Regions from separate parts of the Streptomyces sp. NPDC091209 genome, predicted to be linked through region 3. Evidence: riboswitches for the same ligand, from Rfam matches in the RefSeq annotation. Region 3 holds a riboswitch; each other region holds the start of a gene.

What was found. Region 3 has a riboswitch for S-adenosylmethionine ahead of thrC (threonine synthase). Riboswitches for the same ligand answer to the same signal wherever they lie in the genome.
Region 1: linked by a shared signal. The riboswitch ahead of ACIQRL_RS02135 (aminotransferase class V-fold PLP-dependent enzyme) and the one ahead of thrC (threonine synthase) in region 3 are both predicted to bind S-adenosylmethionine.
Region 2: linked by a shared signal. The riboswitch ahead of ACIQRL_RS24715 (putative leader peptide) and the one ahead of thrC (threonine synthase) in region 3 are both predicted to bind S-adenosylmethionine.

What each region holds. Positions count from the first base shown of each region.
Region 1 covers NZ_JBIVVR010000001.1:475,586-480,015, reverse strand. The annotation lists gene ACIQRL_RS02145 (cytochrome bc complex cytochrome b subunit) at 1-868, shown strand, start outside; gene trpD (anthranilate phosphoribosyltransferase) at 1,037-2,101, shown strand; SAM riboswitch class IV at 2,187-2,303, shown strand; gene ACIQRL_RS02135 (aminotransferase class V-fold PLP-dependent enzyme) at 2,492-3,865, shown strand; gene ACIQRL_RS02130 (Lrp/AsnC family transcriptional regulator) at 3,905-4,186, opposite strand; gene ACIQRL_RS02125 (rhomboid family intramembrane serine protease) at 4,228-4,430, opposite strand, start outside.
Region 2 covers NZ_JBIVVR010000008.1:305,346-309,775, reverse strand. The annotation lists gene ACIQRL_RS24730 (MFS transporter) at 1-940, opposite strand, end outside; gene ACIQRL_RS24725 (hypothetical protein) at 1,103-1,393, shown strand; gene ACIQRL_RS24720 (glutathione S-transferase family protein) at 1,564-2,361, opposite strand; gene ACIQRL_RS24715 (putative leader peptide) at 2,475-2,585, opposite strand; SAM riboswitch class IV at 2,579-2,725, opposite strand; gene ACIQRL_RS24710 (amino acid ABC transporter permease) at 3,187-4,191, shown strand; gene ACIQRL_RS24705 (amino acid ABC transporter ATP-binding protein) at 4,290-4,430, shown strand, end outside.
Region 3 covers NZ_JBIVVR010000003.1:177,773-182,202, reverse strand. The annotation lists gene ACIQRL_RS11010 (cold-shock protein) at 408-611, opposite strand; gene ACIQRL_RS11005 (MoaD/ThiS family protein) at 1,053-1,328, opposite strand; gene thrC (threonine synthase) at 1,325-2,623, opposite strand; SAM riboswitch class I at 2,639-2,795, opposite strand; gene ACIQRL_RS10995 (glucosyl-3-phosphoglycerate synthase) at 3,001-3,945, shown strand; gene ACIQRL_RS10990 (trehalose-6-phosphate synthase) at 4,023-4,430, shown strand, end outside.

The DNA.
Region 1 (4,430 bases), on a different contig from region 3:
CGGCATGCCGCTGCTGCCGGTCTACATGGCCAAGGCCGGAGGCTTCTTCTTCCTGGTCTTCGGTGTCATCGCGGCCATCGCGGCGATCGCCTCGATCAACCCGATCTGGTCGATGGGTCCGTACCGTCCGGACATGGTGTCCACGGGCGCCCAGCCCGACTGGTACATGGGCTTCTCCGAAGGCCTGATCCGTGTCATGCCGGGCTGGGAGATCAACCTCTGGGGCCACACGCTCGTCCTGGGCGTGTTCATCCCGCTGGTGATCTTCCCGCTGGTCCTGGTCGCGATCGCGGTCTACCCGTTCATCGAGTCCTGGGTCACCGGCGACAAGCGCGAGCACCACATCCTGGACCGCCCGCGCAACGTCCCGACCCGGACCGCGTTCGGCGCCGCCTGGATCAGCTGGTACTTCGTGCTGCTCGTCGGCGGCGGCAACGACATCTGGGCCACGCACTTCCACCTGGCGATCAACTCGATCACCTGGTTCGTGCGGATCGCCTTCTTCGTCGTGCCGGTGCTCACCTTCATCGCCACCAAGCGGATCTGCCTCGGCCTCCAGCGCCGGGACCGGGACAAGGTGCTGCACGGCCGTGAGTCGGGCATCATCAAGCGCCTGCCGCACGGTGAGTTCATCGAGGTCCACGAGCCGCTCAGCCAGGACGCGCTGCACACGCTCACCGCGCACGACCAGTACAAGCCGGCCGAGATCGGCCCGACGGTCGACGAGAACGGTGTCGAGCGCAAGGTCTCGGGCGCGAAGAAGCTGCGCGCCAAGATGAGCCAGGGCTTCTACGGGGAGGACAACCAGATCCCCAAGCCCACCGTCGAGGAGTACAAGGAGATCACGAGCGGCCACGGCCACCACTGATCCCCTGCTGTTCGCCACGGCAGGAGCCCCGTCCATGCAATGGACGGGGCTCTTTGCCGTCTCCCGGGCTGGATAGGGTGGACTCACCCCGTGGTGCGGGGTGATCCACCCCGCGTCACTACGACCGCGTCACCGACGACCGCGTGACCGACGAACCCAGGAGCGACCATGAGCGCTGTGAACCCCGCTGGAGGCGACACCGCGGCGGGCCGTTCCTGGCCGGCGGTACTGAACGGCCTGCTCGACGGCCGCGACCAGAGCGCGGACGACACGGCCTGGGCGATGGACCGCATCATGCGCGGCGAGGCGACCGACGCGCAGATCGCCGGGTTCGTGGTGGCCCTGCGGGCCAAGGGCGAGACCGTCCAGGAGATCACCGGACTCGTCCGGGCGATGTACGAGCACGCCAATGTGATCGAGGTGCCCGGACACACCGTCGACATCGTCGGAACGGGCGGCGACGGCGCGAAGACCGTCAACATCTCCACCATGTCCTCGATCGTCGTGGCGGGCACCGGCGCCAAGGTCGTCAAGCACGGCAACCGGGCCGCGTCCTCGGCGTCCGGCTCGTCGGACGTCCTGGAGAAGCTCGGCGTCAATCTCCAGCTGACGGTGAAGCGGGTCGCCGAGGTGGCCGAGGAAGCCGGCATCACCTTCTGTTTCGCGGTGAAGTTCCACCCGGCGCTGCGTCATGTGGCGGCGGCACGCGGCCAGTTGGGCATCCGCACGACCTTCAACGTGCTCGGCCCGCTGACGAACCCGGCCCGGGTGAAGGCCCAGGCGGTCGGCGTCGCCGACCCCCGTATGGCGCCGATCGTGGCGGGCGTGTTCGCCGAGCGCGGCAACTCCTCGCTGGTCTTCCGCGGCGACGACGGCCTCGACGAACTGACCACCACCGCGGGCTCCCACGTCTGGGTGGTCCGCGACGGCTCGGTCACCGAGGAGCGCTTCGACCCGCGGGACGTCGGGCTCGACATCGTCCCGGTGGAGGCCCTGCGCGGCGCCGACGCCTCGTACAACGCTGAGGTCGCCCGGCGCGTGCTCGACGGCGAGCGCGGGCCCGTACGGGACGCGGTCCTGCTGAACTCGGCGGCGGCCCTGGTGGCTCTGTCGCCGACCGGCGCGCCGCTCGCGGACCAGCTCCGCGCCGGGATGGAGAAGGCGGCCGAGGCGATCGACTCCGGCGCCGCCAGGCGCACCCTGGACCGCTGGGTGGCCGCCAGCAACGCCTGACCGACCCGCGCCACCGGGCAGGGCGCAGTCCAGAATCCGGACTGCGCCTTGCGCGGGGAAGATCCTCTGGCAAGATGCTGTACCAGGTCATGAGTGACAGCCATCAGGCCCCGGCCGGCTGTCCGGCAACCCTCCGTCCGTGGCGGGGTGCCCCGGGTGAAGACCAGGTCGTAGGCAGCGAGGCCTACGGCAAGCGCGGACCCCTCCCGCCCTCCGGGCGGACGCAACCAGGGGTCCTGGTCGTTCGAGGGAGCCTTCTGTGAGCAAGCGAATGCGATAGGGCGTAGAGCCCCGCCCCCGCACACCCTTTTCACCCTTTCCTGCGCTGAGCCCTGCCTCCGGGCGGCCGGCTCGCGCGGTGATCCCGCCTGCCTCTCACAGGAGCTCGCCATGTCTGTCTCCACCGTTGCCGCCGACCAGTCCGTTTGCCCTGACACTTCGGGGGCTCTGGCCGTTCTGGGCCGGGATGTCACTGTTCCGCTCGTGACCGGCGGCGAGGTCACCTACGCGGCCCTCGACTACGCCGCCAGCGCGCCCGCCCTGCAGCGGGTGTGGGACGACGTGGCCGCGTACGCGCCGTACTACGGCAGCGTCCACCGGGGCGCCGGCTATCTCTCGCAGCTCTCCACCGACCTCTTCGAGAACGCCCGCAGGACCGTCGAGGAGTTCCTCGACTGCCGTGCCGGCGACCAGGTGGTCTTCACCCGCTCCACCACCGACTCGCTCAACCTGCTCGCCGCCGCGCTCCCGGCCGACTGCCAGGTCTTCGTCTTCGAGACCGAGCACCACGCCTCGCTGCTGCCCTGGCGCGACGCCCGGGTGACCTACCTGAACGCCCCGCGCACCCCCGGCGAGGCCGTCGACACCCTGGAGCACGCCCTCGCCGCCCGTGACCCGTACGGACCGGCCCTGGTCTGCGTCACCGGCGCCTCGAACGTCACCGGGGAACTGTGGCCGGTGCGCGAGCTGGCCGCCGCCGCGCACGCCCACGGCGCCCGTATCGTCCTCGACGCCGCGCAGCTCGCCCCGCACCACCCGGTGTCGGTCCAGGACCTCGACGTCGACTGGGTCGCCTTCTCGGGGCACAAGCTGTACGCGCCCTTCGGCTCCGGCGTCCTCGCGGGCCGCTCCGACTGGCTGCTCGCGGCCGAGCCGTACCTCGCGGGCGGCGGCGCCAGCCGCAAGGTCACCCGGCGCACGGACGGCGGCGTGGACGTGGAGTGGCACGACAGCGCGGCCCGGCACGAGGCCGGCTCGCCGAACGTCATCGGCGCCTACTCCATCGCCTCGGCCTGCAAGGCGCTCACCGACGCGGGCTTCGACAACCTCGTCGCCCGTGAGCAGCACCTCATCCGGACCGTCCGCGCGGGTCTCGCCGAGGTCCCCGAAGTCCGGGTCCTGTCGCTCTTCGGTGACGGCGCCCCGCGGGTCGGCGTCATCTCCTTCGTCGTCGAGGGCTGGAACAGCTCGCACTTCGCGGCCGCGCTCTCCGCCGAGTACGGCATCGGCGTCCGCGACGGCCTCTTCTGCGCCCACCCGCTGGTCCGCACGCTGCTCGGCAGCGACCCGGAGACCCAGGGGGAGTGCGGCGCCCCCGAGGCGGCCCCCGGCGAGAAGTCCCTCAACGCCATCCGCGTCAGCTTCGGGGCCGGTACCCCCGACGAGCACGTCGAGCGGTTCGTCCGCGCGGTGCGCGAGCTCGTCAGGGACGGCGCGCGCTGGCAGTACCGCACCGAGGGCGGCCGCTGCGTCCCCGCGGTCTGACGCGGGAAGGGGTTCCGCCCGGAGGCGGTGTTCCGTCGGTCAGGAGTCGAGACCGATCGCGAACGCCGCCTCCAGGTCGTGCTGGGAGTACGTACGGAACGCCACGTGCGTGTCCGTCCCTTCGACGCCCGGGATCTTGCTGATCTTGCCGGGAATGACGTCCGCGAGGTCGTCGTGGGCCTTGACCCGGACCATCGCGATCAGGTCGTAGGTGCCGGTGACGGAGAAGACCTCGCTGACGCTCTCCAGCGACGCGATCGACTCGGCGATCTCGGGGATCCGGTCCACGCTGGTCTTGATGAGGACGATCGCGGTGATCACGGCTGGTTCTCTCCCTAGGGGCCGCTGCTGGGGATCTCACCCTACTCGCGGTCCACCTGACCCGGCTGTTCGACCGGGGGCCCCGGGAGCGGCCCCGGAGAGGGCGCGACGGCCGTACGGTGACGGAACCGCGCCCAGGCGTAGACGAAGCCCAGGGAGAAGCCCACGAGGTGGGCCAGATAGGCGACCCCGGGGCCCGAGGGGCTGCGGCCCGCCGCCAGCCATTGAAGGGTGAACCAGAACG
Region 2 (4,430 bases), on a different contig from region 3:
TGAAGATGACGCCGGTCGCGATGGCGTCGTAGCCGCGCACCACTTGGAGGTAGGCGGCCACGGTGAACGAGGATCCCATGAGCAGCAGCCATTGGATGTTCTGGGTGATGAGGCCGAGGTTGGACGTGCGGTCGCGGAACAGGCTGGTGGAGAGCAGCGGTTCCTTGCCCGCCGCCTCACGGGCCCGCACGGAGCGGAAGAACCACAGCAGCGTCAGCGCACCCAGGACGAGCAGGCCCGTCATCAGCCAGACGTTGTTGTCGGCGGCCAGGATGCCCATGACGACGAGGACGAGGCCGGTGGCCGAGAGGACGGCTCCGACGGTGTCGAATTCGCGTGTCGGATCCGGCGGGAGCGGGTCCTCGATGTGCCGGCTCAGCACGATGATCAGCGCGATGACCAGGGCCTGGAACACGAACGCCGCCCGCCAGCTGATCCACGAGGTGATGAGCCCGCCGATGAGGGGACCCGCCGCCGCGCCGATGCCGCCCAGCGCCATGACGACGCCGAAGGCCCGGGCGCGGGAGGTCATGTCCTGGAAGAGGAGCGTCGTGAGGATGTAGACGGGCGGGATGAGAAGAGCGGTTCCGACGCCTTCGAGGATCGAGTTGCCGAGGATGAGGACGCCCAGACCGGGGGCGGCGGCACTCAGCAGGGCGCCCACTCCGTACACCGAGAGCCCGGCCAGGAAGCAGCGTTTCCGGCCGTAGCGGTCCGTCAGCTTGCCGCCGGGAATCATCAGCGCGGCCATGACGAGCAGGAAGAGCGTGATCGCGATCTGCACGCCCTGAACGGTGGTGTCGAGGTCCTCGCTGATGTCGTTGATCATCACGTTCATGTTGGAGCCGGCGAAGCTGCAGATGAACTGGGCGAGGGCGAGTGGGGCGAGCACCCGGCGCTGTGCCACCGACGGCCGTCTCGACGGGCCTGATTCAGCCATCGTCATTCCTTCTGGCCGCCGGACGTGTGGGGTGCGTTCCGCGCTCCTACGCTCATAGAGTGCGCCGAACGTCCACGGACCGCACGTGGACGGGGGCGGACCGGCGGAACGTCCCGGCACGTGCCCGCCGTTCTCCGCGGCGGGCATGCAGGGGATCAGGGGATGGGACAGAGTGTGGTCATGGGGCGCCTGTGGATGACGTGGTCGATCGAAGGCGTCGGATCGGCCGGCCAGAACGTCGCCGACGTGGAAGCGGCCTGCCGTGCTCTGGTCGGTTCCGTCGAGCGGTCCCGGCGCGCCTTCGACGTGCCGGAGCCGTGGGAGGAGCTCCGCGCGTCGGCGCTGATCATCCAGGACCGGATCCTGGGCTCCGGGCGCGAGGTCCTTGACCAGGGCCGGCAGTGGACCTCGACCCTGGAGGGCGTGAGCATCGTCCTGGTTCCGCGCGAGTGAACGGTCCGGACGCCGGGCCCGGCGTCCGGTTCTCCGCTCGGCCCGCCACGAGAGAACCCCACCCCACCGTCCGGAGGACGGCCGTCGACATGTCGGCTGACCGTTTCGACGACCGCACACCCGGTCGGGCTGATGGGCCGAGTGGGACCTCCCCTCGATTCCGCCGGGGGTCAGGCGTCGGCCGCCACGGGCGCCGTGTCGATCCCGCCCCGGAAGGCGGGGTGGTCGCCCAGACGGCGTACGTAGTCCCGGAGCCGGGGATGCGGGCGAAGGATGTCGGCTGGGCCCGGCTGGGTGAGCGCCACCCACACGTCCACGTCCGCCGCCGTCAGGTCGTCGCCCAACACGTATGGCCGCGTGGCGAGTTGGCAGTCCAGCAGCTCCAGGGCCGCCGACAGGTCCGAGGGCTGGGCGGACGGGGTGACGTCGCGGTCCAGCAGGTCGCGCAGGGCCTCGATGTCAGCGGTGAGGGCCGGCGGGCACAGCGTGGAAGGGCGGCCCGTGGTGTGGCCGGAGAGCAGCCCGGCGAGATCGCGGAGGATGTCGGGCGTGTGGTTGCTGACGATGCGTCCGCTCCAGCGGTCGCACAGCGCGGGTGCCGTCAGCGGTCCGTCGTAGTGGTGCTCGGTGGCTTCGTAGGCGCGGCGCAGTGAGGCGAAGGCGTCGGGTGTCCCGGCGGGGTGTGCCAGGATCGTGGTGGCGACCGAGTCCGTCAGGCCGAGCAGGTCGAGGGTGATCGCGATGCGCAGTGAGAGGGGACAACTCCCCGACAGATACAACTCGTAGCGGTGCGGCGCCGGGTAGAAGCCGCCGGCCAGGCCCACGCCGATACGGCTGTGGACGCTGTGCGGGAGCTCGGACGGTGTCGCCGCCGCCTTCAGGCCGGGGCGAAGGCCCGAGGGGAACGAAACCTGGTCACAGGGACGCGAGTTGGCTGAACCGGAAGGGCGCGAAGCTGTCTCGGGCATGACTCTCCCTTGGGGAACGAGGAAGCCACCGCCGCCTTGTGGGCACCAGCGGCCGAAATGCGGATTGACTGCGCTTGTTCGCACCGGTCCGGATCGAACGGACCGGTCACGGATCAGTAAGCGCTGGAGACACGCAACAGATCGATGTGCAGGCGCCTCGTCAAACCGTTCCTGGGCAATTCCCCACCGGTCCCCGCTCCAGGGCTCGCGAGACGCGAGACCACGCTTGTCCCACCGCACCGGCGGGACCCGGTCGTCACCCGGGGCACCCCGTCGCGGTGGAAGGGTTGCCTGTCAGCGGGCCGGGGCCGATGACCACAGGAGCGGGGGCGAACCCGCGCCGTGGGCGCTGACAATCGTGACCGTCCACGCCAGTCTCGGTGCGACCTGTTGCGCCGTCAAGAAGGCGGACCACGCGGTCTCACCTGGTGGTCACCCGCATTGACATTCTTTTCGGGGCGGGCCTAACGTGCGGCGGACAACGGGATGCCTCAGGGCCGGAGAAGAGAAATGGTGACGGCGATGCACGCAGCTGACGGGACGGCCGCATGGCGGCGCCCCGGCCGCGATGTGCTCTGCGCCGACCGCTCCGTGGACCTGCTGCGTGTCAACAGCGCGCTGTGTACGGGCACATGTCGCTCCCACTGCCAGGGCTGACGGCTCTTCTTCCGAATCTCTGACGACCACCGCTGTCGCGGTGTGTCTCTTCTCCGTCCAGCCTCCGTTCCACGTGCACCCATGCGTCTTTCGCGCCGAGCCGTTCCGGCTCCGCGCCGTGCTGCCGCTCGCCGTGGTCCGGGGTGTCCGAATCCGCTGGAGCTCTCCATGAGTGAATCTCCGGGCATAGCTGTGTCCCCTGGATCAGCGCCGCCCGCCGAGGCGATCCCCCGTCCCCACGTCCCCACCGCGCCCAAGCCCCTCGCGGCCCAGCGGGTCCTTCCGCTGCGGCGTCCCGGCCGCTGGATCATCACGGCCGTCGTGCTCGTGCTGGTCGCCCAGATCACCCACGGCCTGGTCACCAACCCCTTCTACCAGTGGGACCGCTTCCAGTACTGGTTCCTGCGGCCGACCATCCTCGACGGACTGCTCATCACCCTCGAAGTCGCGGCCTACAGCGCGGTGTTGGGCCTGCTGGGCGGCATCCTGCTCGCGCTGGCCAGGCTCTCCCCGAGTCCGGTGCTCCGCGCGGTGAGCTGGGTCTACACCTGGCTGTTCCGGTCGGTACCCCTCATCGTGGTCCTGCTGTTCCTGTACAACTTCAGTGCCCTGTACCGGACGTTGAGCGTAGGCGTTCCGTTCGGGCCGGCCTTCTTCACCTTCGACGAGTCCCATCTGGCCACCGACATGGCCGTCGCCGTCGTCGGACTCAGCCTGAACGAAGCGGCGTACGCCTCCGAAGTGGTGCGCGGTGGCCTCCTCTCCGTCGACCAGGGGCAGCACGAAGCGGCCTCCGCGCTCGGCCTGCCGAAGCGGTACCAGTTCGCCAAGATCGTCTTCCCGCAGGCGCTGCGGTCCATCACCCCCAACTACGTGAACCAGCTGATCGGCCTGATCAAGGGCACCTCACTGGTCTTCTACGTGTCCCTGCTGGACCTGTTCGGCTCCGTGCAGAGCATGGGCAGCACGTACCCCGGCGACATCGTGCCGCTGCTCCTCGTGGCCACCGCCTGGTATCTGATCCTCACCAGCGTCGTGTCCGTCATCCAGTTCTACGTCGAGCGGTACTACTCGCGGGGCGCGCTGCGCACCCTGCCGCCGACCCCGTTGCAGAAGGTACGGAACGGTCTGCGCGACGTGCGTGCCCGGGTCCGGAGGGAGACGGCGATATGACCGGCGAAGCGCGTCAGACGACGGTGAAGGACAGGACGGATCAGGCGGACCAGGAGGCGGGGACGGCTCCGGCGGCCGAGGCCATCGAAGCGCTCGGGATCCAGCCGGCCGCGGTCGAGGTGCACGACGTGCACAAGTGGTACGGCTCCCACCAGGTCCTGAGCGGGGTGGAGTTGACCGTCCGGCCCGGAGAGGTCACGGTCGTCCTCGGACCCTCCGGCTCCGGCAAGTCCACGCTC
Region 3 (4,430 bases):
CCGGATCGTGCCCGCGCCCGCGACGGACGGCCTGCGAGCCCTGTGGTTCCTTGCCCCACAGGCCCGCGGGCCTCGCTGACCCGATCCAAGTTCTGTCACTCTCACTGGGAGAGTGCTAACGCCAATGATTAGCACTCGACCCCGCCGAGTGCAAGGTGTGCTCGCGAAGCTAGCTCGTTGAGGGGTGACGGTCGGGCGACGGGCGGGAGCAAGGTGTGCTCGCGAAGCGAGCCCATCGAGCGCCCTCCAGACAGCCCTCCGGGTGCGGCCCTCGCACGGGGGGCGCTCGCGGGCGCGCGGGCGCGCACGAGACAGGGGAAGGGCGCCGGGGACGCACGAGGGGCCCGCATCCCTGGTGGGATGCGGGCCCCTCGGCGTGAGTGCGTCGGTGGCCGTTCGCGCCCGGACTAGACGGCGAGTTTGACCATGTCCGCCTGCGGACCCTTCTGGCCCTGCGAGATTTCGAACTCCACTCGCTGACCCTCTTCAAGGGTGCGGTAGCCGTCCATCTGAATCGCGCTGTAGTGCACGAAGACGTCCGCACCACCGTCGACCGCGATGAAGCCGTACCCCTTCTCCGCGTTGAACCACTTGACGGTGCCCTGAGCCATGCCTAACTCCCCTATTACTGGCCCTTGCACAGATCCACACTTCGCGGATCCGGGTCAGACCTCACCCCCCAATGGTTGGGGGTGTGCGCCGGAACGCGTCGACCGCGGCTGAATGTATCTGTCCAACTGCCCTCTGCAACAGGTCAATCGGACGAGAATTCTGGGCATGGCTGATCAATGATATGCGGAGGGACCGCAAGGATTCAGGGCAATTCGGGCCCCGTAAATGCCATAAACAACCCATAAAGGGGAGGCAGTTTGGCTACTTCTTGTCGGCCGCCGAACGGGTACTCATATGCGTCCGGCATGGAACCAACATCGAAAGCGAAGTCGCTTCCCCAACTGTAGCGCCCTCAACCATACAGAATTGCCCCCTCCGTTTCTCTCACGGAGGGGGCAATTCGATGAACTCTGCGTGTTCGGCATTACCGAGGGTAACGATCAGCCCCCGGCGACGGCCGGAATGATCGAGACGCCCACACCGTCCGGGGTCGCCGTCTCCAGACCCTGCTCGAACCGCACGTCGTCGTCGTTGACGTACACGTTGACGAAGCGGCGCAGCTTGCCCTGGTCGTCCAGGACGCGCGCGGCGATGCCCGTGTGGTTCTTCTCCAGGTCACCGATGACCTCGGCGAGGGTCGTGCCCTCGGCCGTCACCTCGGCGGCGCCACCGGTGTAGGTGCGCAGGATGGTGGGGATGCGGACGTTGACGCTCATGATGCGAGGCCAGCCTCTCGGAAGGAGTCGAGGTTCGGGCGGATGGTCGCGGTCAGCCCGGTGTCCGAGGCCACCGCGTCCAGGGTCTTGAGGCCGTCGCCGGTGTTCAGCACGACAGTGGTCAGGGTCGGGTCCAGGAGACCGTTCTCGATCAGCTTGCGCGTGACGCCCACGGTCACCCCGCCGGCCGTCTCCGCGAAGATGCCCTCGGTGCGCGCGAGCAGCTTGATCGCGTCGACGATCTGCTCGTCGTTCACGTCCTCCACCGCACCGCCGGTGCGCCGCGCGATGTCGAGCACGTACGGCCCGTCCGCGGGGTTGCCGATGGCAAGCGACTTGGCGATGGTGTCCGGCTTCTGCGGCCGTACGACGTCGTGTCCTGCCTTGTAGGCGACGGACACCGGGGAGCAGCCCTCGGCCTGGGCGCCGAAGATCTTGTAGGGCTTGTCCTCGACGAGCCCGAGCTTGATGAGCTCCTGGAGGCCCTTGTCGACCTTCGTGAGCTGGGAGCCGGAGGCGATCGGCACGACGAGCTGGTCGGGGAGCTTCCAGCCGAGCTGCTCGCAGATCTCGTAGGCCAGCGTCTTGGAGCCCTCGGCGTAGTACGGCCGCAGGTTGACGTTGACGAAGCCCCAGCCCTCGCCGGCCGGGTCGCCGATCAGCTCGGAGCAGAAGCGGTTCACGTCGTCGTAGTTGCCCTGGATGCCGACCAGCTCGCCGCCGTAGACCGCGGCCATGACGACCTTGCCCTGCTCCAGGTCGTGCGGGATGAACACGCAGGAGCGGAAGCCGGCGCGGGCCGCCGCGGCGCCCACGGCGCCGGCGAGGTTGCCGGTGGAGGAGCAGGAGAGGGTGGTGAAGCCGAAGGCGCGGGCCGCTTCGATGGCCTGGGCGACGACGCGGTCCTTGAAGGAGTGCGTCGGGTTGCCGGAATCGTCCTTGACGAACAGCTTTCCGGTGTCGACACCCAGCTCGCGGGCCAGGTTGTCGGCCTGGACGAGCTTGGTCCAGCCGGGGTTGATGTTCGGCTTGTCGGCCACGTCCGCGGGGACGGGCAGGAGGGGCGCGTAGCGCCAGATGTTCGCGGGTCCCGCTTCGATGCGCTTGCGGAGCTCTTCGGTTTCGTAGGCCGAGAAGTCGTAGGCGATCTCCAGCGGGCCGAAACACTCCTCGCAGGCGAAGACCGGGCCGAGCGGGACGCGGTGTCCGCACTCGCGGCAGGAAAGCGCCGCGGCCGGGCCGAGGTCCACCGCTTCGGCGGAGTTCGTGGTACTTGCATCTGTCTGCGCAGCCATGGAGGCGAGGCCCTTTCCTCATCTTCCTCACGACGCACTTCGCCGTGAGACGGATTTGGCACCTTCCCGAGCCGGGAGCCTCGCGACGCGATCGACATCGATCGGTACGAGACCGGCTGGAGGGTTGCCGGGGCTTCATCGGGCCGTATCCCTCTGCCCCTCTGGATGAGCGGTATTTGATTGTTGAACTGTTGAACGCGATACATGCCGATGATCCAGGACATGCGATGGTCATCCGCGTTGTTCAAGACTGTAACCGAAGGCCAGGACAGTTGAGATAGTCGTCCGAACCGCGAGACGACGGCAATCGATCTGCCGCTGGCCGCAGCGGGCACGCCGATGAGAGCGTGTGATCAGACAGTGAGGAGCCGCAGACCGTGCTGAAAGAAGTCGAAAGCTGGCTGAGCACACGCTCCTGGTCCGTGACCGACCGCCCCCTCCACCGGCTCATGGCCGCCAAACGCATCACCGGGTCGACGGTCAGTGTCGTGCTGCCCGCGCTCAACGAGGAGGAGACGGTCGGCGAGATCGTCGCGATCATCCGCCACGACCTGATGCAGCAGGTGCCCCTCGTCGACGAGATCGTCGTCGTCGACTCGGGCTCGACGGACCGCACCTCCGCGGTCGCCGCCGCCGCGGGCGCGCGCGTCGTGCACCGCGACGACATCCTCCCGCGGATCCCGGCCGTGCCCGGCAAGGGCGAGGTGCTGTGGAGGTCGCTGCTCGTGACGAGCGGGGACATCGTCTGTTTCATCGACGCGGACCTCAAGGAGTTCTCGTCCGACTTCGTCTCCGGCATCGTGGGCCCGCTGCTCACCGATCCCGGCGTCGATCTGGTCAAGGCCATGTACGACCGTCCGCTGGGCGGCGCCACCGGCCAGGGCGGCCGGGTCACCGAGCTGATGGCCCGCCCTCTGCTGAACATGCACTGGCCGCAGCTCGCGGGCTTCGTCCAGCCGCTCGGCGGCGAGTACGCGGCCCGCCGCTCACTGCTCGAACAGCTCCCGTTCCCCGTCGGCTACGGCGTGGAACTGGGCATGCTCGTCGACGCCCTGCACCTGGTGGGCCTGGACGCGCTCGCCCAGGTCGACGTCGGGGTGCGCAAGCACCGCCACCAGGACGGCCAGGCGCTCGGCCGAATGGCCGCCGCGATCTACCGCACCGCCCAGCTCCGGCTGGCGCGCGGCCATCTGATCCGACCCGCCCTCACCCAGTTCGAGCGCGGCCGGGACGGTTTCCAGCCGCGCACGTACTCGGTCGACACGGAGGAAAGGCCACCGATGACCGAAATCTCCGAGTACCAGCGGCGCAAGGCCGCGTAGGCAGGACCGACCGACCGCGGCCGCATACGGCCGAAGTGAACGTTTGAGCGTTTCGACACGGGGCTAGGTTTCGAGGCATGGCTTCAACGCACGGTGCCCACCGGATTCTGGTCGCGTCCAACCGCGGCCCGATCACCTACGAGGTACGGGAGGACGACTCGCTGCACGCCCGGCGCGGCGGCGGTGGTCTCGTCTCGGGACTCTCGGCGATCGGGCCGGACGCGGGCGCCCTATGGGTGTGTTCCGCCCTCGGCGACGGCGACCGGGAGGCCGTACGGCGCGGAGTCGGCGAGGACGGCGTGCGGATGCTCGCCATCGACGCCGAGGTGCACGCCGACGCGTACAACGGCATCGCCAACTCCGTGCTGTGGTTCGTCCACCACATGCTGTACCAGACCCCGCTGGAGCCGGTCTTCGACGCGGAGTTCCGGCGCCAGTGGGCGTCGTACCGGACCTACAACCGCGCCTTCGCCGAGGCGCTGGCC